4 regions of the Rhizobium sp. UFLA01-1127 genome follow, and region 2 is predicted to be linked to each of the others. Evidence: predicted binding sites of a transcription regulator. Region 2 holds the regulator's gene; each other region holds the start of a gene.

The links. The regulator PhoB, encoded in region 2, activates phosphate uptake and scavenging genes when phosphate is short. The targets are predictions, from matches to a motif close to TGTCATNNANCTGTCAT.
Region 1: Q4Q11_RS09315 (UDP-2,3-diacylglucosamine diphosphatase) is a predicted target of PhoB. The motif match lies at 1,017-1,033, and genes of this name have one in related genera.
Region 3: Q4Q11_RS03945 (esterase-like activity of phytase family protein) is a predicted target of PhoB. The motif match lies at 1,012-1,028, and genes of this name have one in related genera.
Region 4: Q4Q11_RS21160 (phospholipase C) is a predicted target of PhoB. The motif match lies at 651-667, and genes of this name have one in related genera.

What each region holds. Positions count from the first base shown of each region.
Region 1 covers NZ_JAUQTZ010000027.1:32,968-35,148, reverse strand. The annotation lists gene Q4Q11_RS09315 (UDP-2,3-diacylglucosamine diphosphatase) at 145-951, opposite strand; gene Q4Q11_RS09310 (NADP-dependent malic enzyme) at 1,214-2,181, shown strand, end outside.
Region 2 covers NZ_JAUQTZ010000055.1:4,605-6,785, forward strand. The annotation lists gene Q4Q11_RS15660 (GcrA family cell cycle regulator) at 1-391, shown strand, start outside; gene phoB (phosphate regulon transcriptional regulator PhoB) at 539-1,222, opposite strand; gene phoU (phosphate signaling complex protein PhoU) at 1,254-1,967, opposite strand; gene pstB (phosphate ABC transporter ATP-binding protein PstB) at 2,020-2,181, opposite strand, start outside.
Region 3 covers NZ_JAUQTZ010000009.1:50,271-52,451, reverse strand. The annotation lists gene glmS (glutamine--fructose-6-phosphate transaminase (isomerizing)) at 1-83, shown strand, start outside; gene Q4Q11_RS03950 (DUF502 domain-containing protein) at 262-960, shown strand; gene Q4Q11_RS03945 (esterase-like activity of phytase family protein) at 1,200-2,181, shown strand, end outside.
Region 4 covers NZ_JAUQTZ010000091.1:9,486-11,666, forward strand. The annotation lists gene cysE (serine O-acetyltransferase) at 1-502, shown strand, start outside; gene Q4Q11_RS21160 (phospholipase C) at 755-2,181, shown strand, end outside.

The DNA.
Region 1 (2,181 bases), on a different contig from region 2:
TGTCCCTATCACGCTATCGGGAATACGACTATGGCGAGAAATGGCCAAAACCATAACGTTTCGGAAAAATCCGAAGCTACGGCCCTTTCGCTGCGATCAATAATTATGACAGGCTATTATTGAGCCTGTGAGGAGGCGCGAGGATTACGCCGCCTGTGCGCCTAACGCCTGCGGCAATTCCCCGACGGGAGAACCGACCGGCTGCGTCTCGAGAATGTTCTGCCAGGTGATCAGCTCGAACGTGCCGTCGTAGTGCTCGGCAATCGCCGTGCAGCTTTCCACCCAATCGCCGGTGTTGATATAGCGGACCCCATCGAGATCGTCGATAACGGCATGATGGATATGGCCGCAAATCACGCCATCGGCATCGTTGCGCTTGGCCTCCTCGGCGACGACACGCTGGAACTCGCCGATGAAATTGACGGCATGCTTCACCTGCAGCTTCGCCCAGGCCGAGAAGGACCAGTAGGGCATGTTCAGGCGGCGGCGCACCGCTGCAAGGCCGATGTTGATCAGGATGGCCATGTCGTATGCCCAATCGCCAAGATAGGCGAGCAGGCGGGCATTGCGGACCACGACGTCGAATTCGTCGCCATGGAGCACGAGATATTTCTTCCCGTCGGCCGTTTCGTGCATGGCGCGCTGCGCCACCTCGATACCGCCGAAATGCATGCCGGGGAAATCGCGCAGGAACTCGTCGTGATTGCCGGGGATATAGACAATGCGCGTACCCTTGCGCGCCTTGCGCAGGAGCTTTTGTACGACATCGTTGCAATCCTGGGGCCAGTACCAGTTTCTCTTCAATCGCCAGCCGTCGACGATATCGCCGACCAGGAAGATCGTCTCGGCCTCGTGGTAGCGCAGAAAATCGAGCAGGTAGTCCGCCTTGGCGGCCTTCGAGCCGAGGTGCACGTCAGAAATGAATAGCGTTCGGAACTGCCGGGGGTCCATGTTTTCATTCACGAACTTTATGTCCGTGCCCTATCCTACCTTGGCTATTCCAAAACCAGACTCGTGTTTCAGGAAGATGACAAACCCTGTGTTTGGCAGCCCGGCGGCCAGGTTCAGCCGCGTTTTGCCACGACAAAAACGCGCTGCGGCATCAATTGCATACTGTGAACGCGAAGCGATTGATGTATGGAGGGGACTCTAGCGCAGGCAGGAATGGAGACGCGAGTTGGATACGAACGACACTTCGAAAACAGCCAAGAACATGGCAAGCGGAAATCTCGATGATCAGGCGCTCTATTTCCATCGCTATCCCCGCCCCGGCAAGCTGGAAATTCAGGCGACAAAGCCGCTCGGCAACCAGCGCGATCTGGCGCTCGCCTATTCCCCCGGCGTCGCGGCACCCTGCCTCGCCATCCGCGACAATCCGGAAACGGCTGCCGATTATACGTCCCGCGCCAATCTCGTTGCCGTAATCTCCAACGGTTCCGCCGTCCTCGGTCTCGGCAATATCGGCCCGCTCGCCTCCAAACCCGTCATGGAAGGCAAGGCCGTTCTCTTCAAGAAATTCGCCGGCATAGACGTCTTCGACATCGAAATCGCAGCTCCGACCGTCGATGAGATGGTCAACACCGTCTCAGCGCTGGAGCCGACCTTTGGCGGCATCAATCTCGAAGATATCAAGGCGCCGGAATGCTTCGACGTCGAGCGCCGCCTGCGCGAGAAGATGGAAATTCCGGTCTTCCATGACGACCAGCACGGAACGGCCATCATCGTCGCCGCTGCCATCCTCAACGGACTGGAGCTGGCCGGCAAGAAGATCGAGGACGTGAAGATCGTCGCCTCGGGCGCCGGTGCGGCAGCGCTCGCCTGCCTCAACCTGCTCGTCATCCTCGGCGCCAGACGCGAGAACATCTGGGTTCACGACATCGAGGGCCTGGTCTACAAGGATCGCAACGTTCTGATGGACGAATGGAAGTCCGTCTACGCCCAGGACAGCGACAAGCGCGAGCTTGCCGAATCCATTCCGGGGGCCGATGTCTTCCTCGGCCTGTCCGCGGCCGGCGTGCTGAAGCCGGAGCTTTTGGAACAGATGGCGGCAAAGCCGTTGATCATGGCGCTCGCCAACCCGACGCCAGAAATCATGCCGGACCTCGCCCGTGCGGCCCGCCCCGATGCGATGATCTGCACCGGCCGCTCGGATTTTCCGAACCAGGTCAACAACGTTCTCTG
Region 2 (2,181 bases):
CGGCCGAGCGAAGGCAGGCGGCACGACAACCGCGGCGCGCACGCCGAAGCGCAGCGCCACAGCTCCTCGCGCCACGAGCTACGGATCGCGCGTTGCCACCCGCACCGTAATCACCCGCCAGCAGGGTGCAACCATGCTGAAGGAAGAGATCGAGGTTGATTCCGTCAACGAAATCCAATATCGCCCGGCTGCAAACGTCGTCGTTCCGATCTCCCGCCGGCTTGGCTTGACGGAGCTGACGGAACGCACCTGCAAGTGGCCAGTCGGCGATCCGCTGAAGGACGATTTCCACTTCTGCGGCAATGACAGCCCGGATTCGTCGCCTTACTGCACCTATCACCAGCGCATGGCATACCAGCCGGTGCATGATCGCCGCCGAAACAACGGTTAAGCGTCACATTGTGCAGCAGATTTAAAGCGCTACAGCGACCTTTGCGCGCCACATATGGTGCGCGGCGCTGCAAATGAGAAACGGGCCACTCGAGGCCCGTTTTTCTATTTCCGCCGCTATGTAGTGATGCCCGAGCGGCCTTGCCGCTCAGGCTTCCATGGAATAGCCCGCGCCGCGAACGGTGCGGATGACATCCTGCATATTGGAGAAATTGAGCGCCTTGCGCAGGCGGCCGACATGAACGTCGACAGTGCGTTCGTCGACGTAGATATCGTGGCCCCAGACACCGTCGAGCAACTGTGAGCGCGAGAAGACGCGGCCCGGCGAGGACATCAGGAATTCCAGCAGGCGGAATTCCGTCGGCCCCAGCCGCACTTCGCGGCTCTTGCGGTGGACACGGTGAGTTTCGCGGTCCAGCTCGATATCGCCGCAACGCAACACCGTGGAGAGAACCTCCGGGCGGGCACGGCGCAGCATCGCCTTGACGCGAGCCATCAGCTCCGGCGTCGAGAACGGCTTGACGACGTAGTCGTCCGCGCCGGTGGAAAGGCCACGCACGCGCTCGCTTTCCTCGCCGCGGGCGGTCAGCATGATGATCGGCAGGCGCTCGGTCTCCGGCCGCATGCGCAGCCGGCGGCAGAGCTCGATACCGGACACGCCGGGGAGCATCCAGTCGAGGATCAGGAGATCGGGGATGCGCTCCTGGAGACGCAGCTCGGCCTCATCGCCTCTGAGGATCGTATCTACCTCGAAGCCTTCAGCCTCGAGATTGTAGCGCAGCAGAACGCTGAGCGCTTCCTCGTCTTCTACAACAGCAACTCTCGGAACCATGCGCCTATGGTCTCCTTTCTTCGCTTCCAAATTATTCCGTCACCGCGCCGACGGTGTTGGCGGTATCATCCTTCGGGCGCTCGCCTTCCGGCTGAGCACCAGTCGCCATGTAATAGATCGTCTCGGCGATGTTGGTGGCATGGTCGCCGATGCGCTCGATGTTCTTGGCGCAGAAGAGAAGATGCGTGCAGGTGGTGATGTTGCGCGGATCTTCCATCATGTAGGTCAGCATCTCGCGGAAGAGCGAGGTATACATGGCGTCGATTTCCTCGTCGCGTTCGCGGATCGACACGGCCTTGTCCGGCGAGCGGGTGGCGTAAACGTCCAGAACTTCCTTGAGCTGGCTCAATGCCAGTTCGGAGAGATGCTCGATGCCGCGGGCAAGACGGCGGGGGACGCCGGTGCCCTGTACGGCAATGACGCGCTTTGCAGTGTTCTTGCCGAGATCGCCGACGCGCTCCAGATCGGAGGCGATGCGGATCGAGCCCATGATTTCGCGAAGGTCGGCGGCCATCGGCTGACGGCGGGCGATCGTGACGATCGCCTTGTCGCCGACTTCGCGCTCGGCATGGTCGAGAACCACATCGTCGGAGATGACCTTCTGGGCCAGGGCCGCGTCGCTGTTGACCAGGGCGCGTACGCTGTCGCTGACCATCTGCTCGGCCAGGCCGCCCATTTCCGCAATGCGGCGCGTCAGGAACTTCAGGTCTTCGTCGTAGGCTGAGAGAATGTGAGTGGAGACCATTTTTTCTATCCTCAAAGTGAACTGTGTGAAAGGAGCCGCGCGCCTGACATCATCAACCAAAACGGCCCATGATGTAATCCTGCGTGCGGAAATCGTCGGGATTGGTGAACATCTTATCGGTGTCGTTCTCCTCGACCAGATGGCCGAGGTGGAACATTGCGGTGCGTTGCGAGACGCGGGCTGCCTGCTGCATGGAGTGCGTCACGATGACGAT
Region 3 (2,181 bases), on a different contig from region 2:
TGCTTGCCTATCACACCGCCGTCTTCATGGGCACCGATGTCGATCAGCCGCGCAACCTTGCCAAATCGGTGACGGTGGAATAGGCCCGCCTGCGGTCACGCTTTTGCTTTCACGTCGTCGTGAGCCGGGCGTCTGTTCGGCTTGGCGGCGTGACTGACGGGTTGTATGCATTGATGATTTCTGGCACGTTTCCTGGACGGAGATGGTGGGGAGGTTTTGCCGGTTAGGGGTGGGCGACGGAACGGAGTTTTCGAGCGGCGAATGACTGAAAAGCTCATCAAGATGTCCGTAACCATGCGGATCAGAAACAATTTCCTGGCCGGCCTCATTATCTGTGCTCCGATAGCAATCACGCTTTGGCTGACCTGGTCCGTCGTTCATTGGGCCGACAGTTGGGTTCGCCCCTATATTCCCGCGCGCTACGACCCTGAGAGCTATCTGAATTTCGCCGTTCCCGGCACCGGCCTGCTGATCGCGATGATCTTCATCACGCTGGTCGGTTTCCTGGCCAAGAACCTGATCGGCCAGAGCATCGTCCGCTTCGGCGAGTTGATCGTCAATCGCGTTCCGCTGGTGCGGACGATCTACAAAAGCGTCAAGCAGATATTCGAAACGGTGCTGAAGGAGCAGGGCACCTCCTTCAAGAAGGTCGGGCTGATCGAGTATCCGAGCCCGGGCCTCTGGTCCATGGTTTTCATATCGACGGATGCCAAAGGCGAGATCGCCTCGAAGTTCAACGCCATGGGGCAGGACATGGTGGCGGTCTTCCTGCCGCCTACACCCGTGCCGACGGCCGGTTTTCTTGTCTTCGTTCCTCGCGACAAGATTACGGTGCTCGACATGAGTCCCGAGGATGGCGCCAAGCTCCTGATATCGGGCGGTCTCGTTGCGCCAGAATATAAGGAGCTGGTCGCGGCCAAGGAACTGCGGCAACCCGTTCCCATAAAGTCCCTCTCCTAGAATTGCTCCGGTTCCTATAGTTGGATGGGTGACCTCGCGTATTGCGCGAACTGTCATGTCCCTATCATATTGACACCTTAGAGCGTCGTTGGGGACAGATTGCCGGATGCGTCTCATCATCGGATGCCCGGCGCTTCCGTGCCGGGCTGTCGTTTTCTGACCCGATCTGAAATCGGGCCGGAGATGGATGCCGTTGTCTCCATAAGGGCTTTCATCAGGAGGATATTGTCTTGACCTATATGCGTTCGAAGAGCTCGCGGCTCCTGTCGGCTGCACTCGCCACATTCGTTTTCGCCGCGCCGGCCGCGGTACTCGCCGATACGTCCGTAACCGTTCAAGGCGTGACGCTCGTCAATAAGGGCCGCGTCGCCATCGGTCGCATTCCAGCCAATCAGCGGGACAAGTTCGGCGAAACCTTCGGTTCCGGCTCGGGCATGTCGATCGACATTAAGAACTGGACCCGCAATGCCGACGGCACCTACAAAGGTTCGCTGTGGCTGCTGCCGGACCGCGGCTACAATGTCGCCGGCACCACGGATTACGGCGCGCGTCTCAACACCATCGATATCAAGCTGACGCCGGTCGCTCCCGGTGCAACGCCGCCGGCCGGCAAAGAACAGTCGGGTGTCGAAGCCAAGCTCGCGGATACGCTGCTGCTGAGGGACAATAAGGGCACCGAAACCACGGGGCTCGATCCGGCGAACGGCGTCCGCAATCCGGAAGGCGCCATGCCGTTGCTGCCGCAGGCGCCGAACGGCAAGATCTCGCTCGACAACGAGGCCATTGTGCGGCTGCCCGATGGCTCGATGTTCATCAGCGATGAATACGGTCCCTACATCTACCGCTTCTCGGCGGATGGAAAGATGATCTCGGCCACGGCACCGCCGGCCGCGTTTCTGCCGATGCGACACGGCACGGTGAATTTCTCCTCGAACAATCCAGGCCCTGGCGAAGCGGCTCCCGATCCGAAGGACCCGACGAGCGGGCGTCAGAACAACCAGGGCTTCGAGGGCATGTCCCTGACCCCCGACGGCAAGTTCCTGATCGCCGTACTCCAGTCCGCGACCCGTCAGGATGGTGGTGATTCCAGCTCGACGAGACAGAACACACGCGCCCTGGTCTACGACGCTGCCGATCTCGATCACCTGAAACTGGTGCACGAATATGTCGTGCCTTTGCCGGTTTTCACCAACGACAAGGGCAAGACCGCCGTCGCCGCCC
Region 4 (2,181 bases), on a different contig from region 2:
CAAGACCTACCTGCATGCGCTCTTGAATCTGAAGGGCTTCCACGCCCTGCAGACGCACCGCATCGCCCATGCACTCTGGATGGAAGGCCGCACGGAAATTGCGAGCTGGCTTTCCAACCTTGTCTCGTTGGTCTTCGGTCCGGATATCCATCCGGCCGCGAAGATCGGCACCTCGATCATGCTCGACCACGGCTCCGGCATCGTCATCGGCGAAACCGCCGTCGTCGAGGATGAGGTGTCAATCCTGCAGAACGTGACGCTCGGGGGCACCGGCAAGGAAAGCGGCGACCGCCATCCAAAGATCCGCCACGGCGTGATGATCGGCGCCGGCGCCAAGATCCTCGGCAATATCGAAGTCGGCGCCTACAGCAAAGTCGCTGCCGGCAGCGTCGTTGTGAAGGCCGTTCCCCCGCATTGCACCGTCGCAGGCGTTCCGGCCACGGTCGTCCGCATTCATCGCGCTGATGAAATTCCGGCCGAAATGATGGACCAGAATATCTAACCGTCCTATTTGGTGACGGGCCGCCCGTGACATAAGGCGGCATCGCCATTTTTCCCGCCAGACGCTCTCCATCGGTCATCGGCCGTCACCGCAGAATCGTCCTTTGTCGCCCCTGTGCTCGACAGAAGCGAAATCCTTTCACCGCGCCCTTCATGGAACTGTCATACTCCATTGATAGCTCGAAAGGGTTCTCTATGTCCGGCGTGGCGCAAATGCGCCGGAGCAATGCCCCCACTCGAAGAGGATATGACGATGACCCGTTTTTCACGTCGCGTTGCCCTTGCAACCGGCAGCGCGCTCAGCCTTGTTTTGCTCTGTTCCACCACCGGTGCCGCTGATTTAAGCCCGGCGCCGAATACCGCGACACCGATCAAGCATCTTGTCGTTATTTTCCAGGAAAACGTTTCCTTCGACCATTATTTCGCGACCTACCCCAAAGCCGCAAATGTCGATGGCGAACCGGCATTCAAGGTCGCCGACAACACGCCGACCGACATCAATACGCTCGCCCATGCCGGGCTCATCGACAACAACCCGAACAAGACGAATACCGCAAACGGCGCCGATGCTGCGGCACCCTTCCGGCTCGACCGGACGCAGGCCGCGACTCAGTCGCAGAACCACGGCTATACCGCCGAGCAAGCCGCCTACAACAACTTCGCCATGGACTTCTTCCCGGCCAATACCGGCCGTGGCACCAAGGGAGCCGCCGGCGCTTTCGGCACCAAAGGTCAGGTCATGGGCTATTATGACGGCAACACCGTCACGGCGCTCTGGAACTACGCCCAGCACTACGCAATGAGCGATAATTCCTTCTCCACCAATTTCGGCCCCTCCACCCCCGGCGCGCTGAACCTGATTTCCGGCCAGACCAATGGCGCGATCCTGCCGCCTGGCTACACGCTGGAAAGCGACGGCACCTATTCCAAGGGCCGTATCGTGCCCGACGGCAATGGCGGCTGGACCGCGATCAGCGACTTCGATCCGACAGGCGACGTCTGCTCCATCGGCCAGACGGCATTGATGTACGGCAAGAACATCGGCGACATGCTGAACGAACACAAGATCACCTGGGGCTTCTTCGAGGGCGGCTTCGACCTCTCGCTGACCAACCCCGACGGCACGACCGGCTGCAAGCGCGCGACAACGTCGACGGTCACCAAGGTCAACTACACGGACTACATTCCGCATCACCAGCCGTTCCAATACTATGCTTCGACCGCCAATCCGACGCACGCGCGCCCGTCCTCCGTGGCGGCGATCGGCACGACGGATGCGGCAAACCATCAGTACGACATGACCGACTTCTATGCGGCGCTGAAGAACGGCAACATGCCCACGATCAGCTTCCTGAAGGCGCCCGCCTATCAGGATGGCCATGCCGGCTATTCCGATCCGCTCGACGAACAGGAATTCGTGACCGAGGTGGTCAACACCGTACAGAATTCGCCGGATTGGAAGGACACCGCGATCGTCGTCCTCTACGACGATTCCGACGGCTGGTATGATCATGCCCATGCGGTCGTCAATCCGTCGAAGCTCCCGATCAAGGGCTATGACGTGCTGAGCGGCGACAGCTGCTCCACCGGCACGGCGCTGCCAGGCGTCAACGGCCTGCCGGCACAGGGACGCTGCGGCTACGGCACGCGCCAGCCGCTGCTCGTCATCTCGCCCTACGC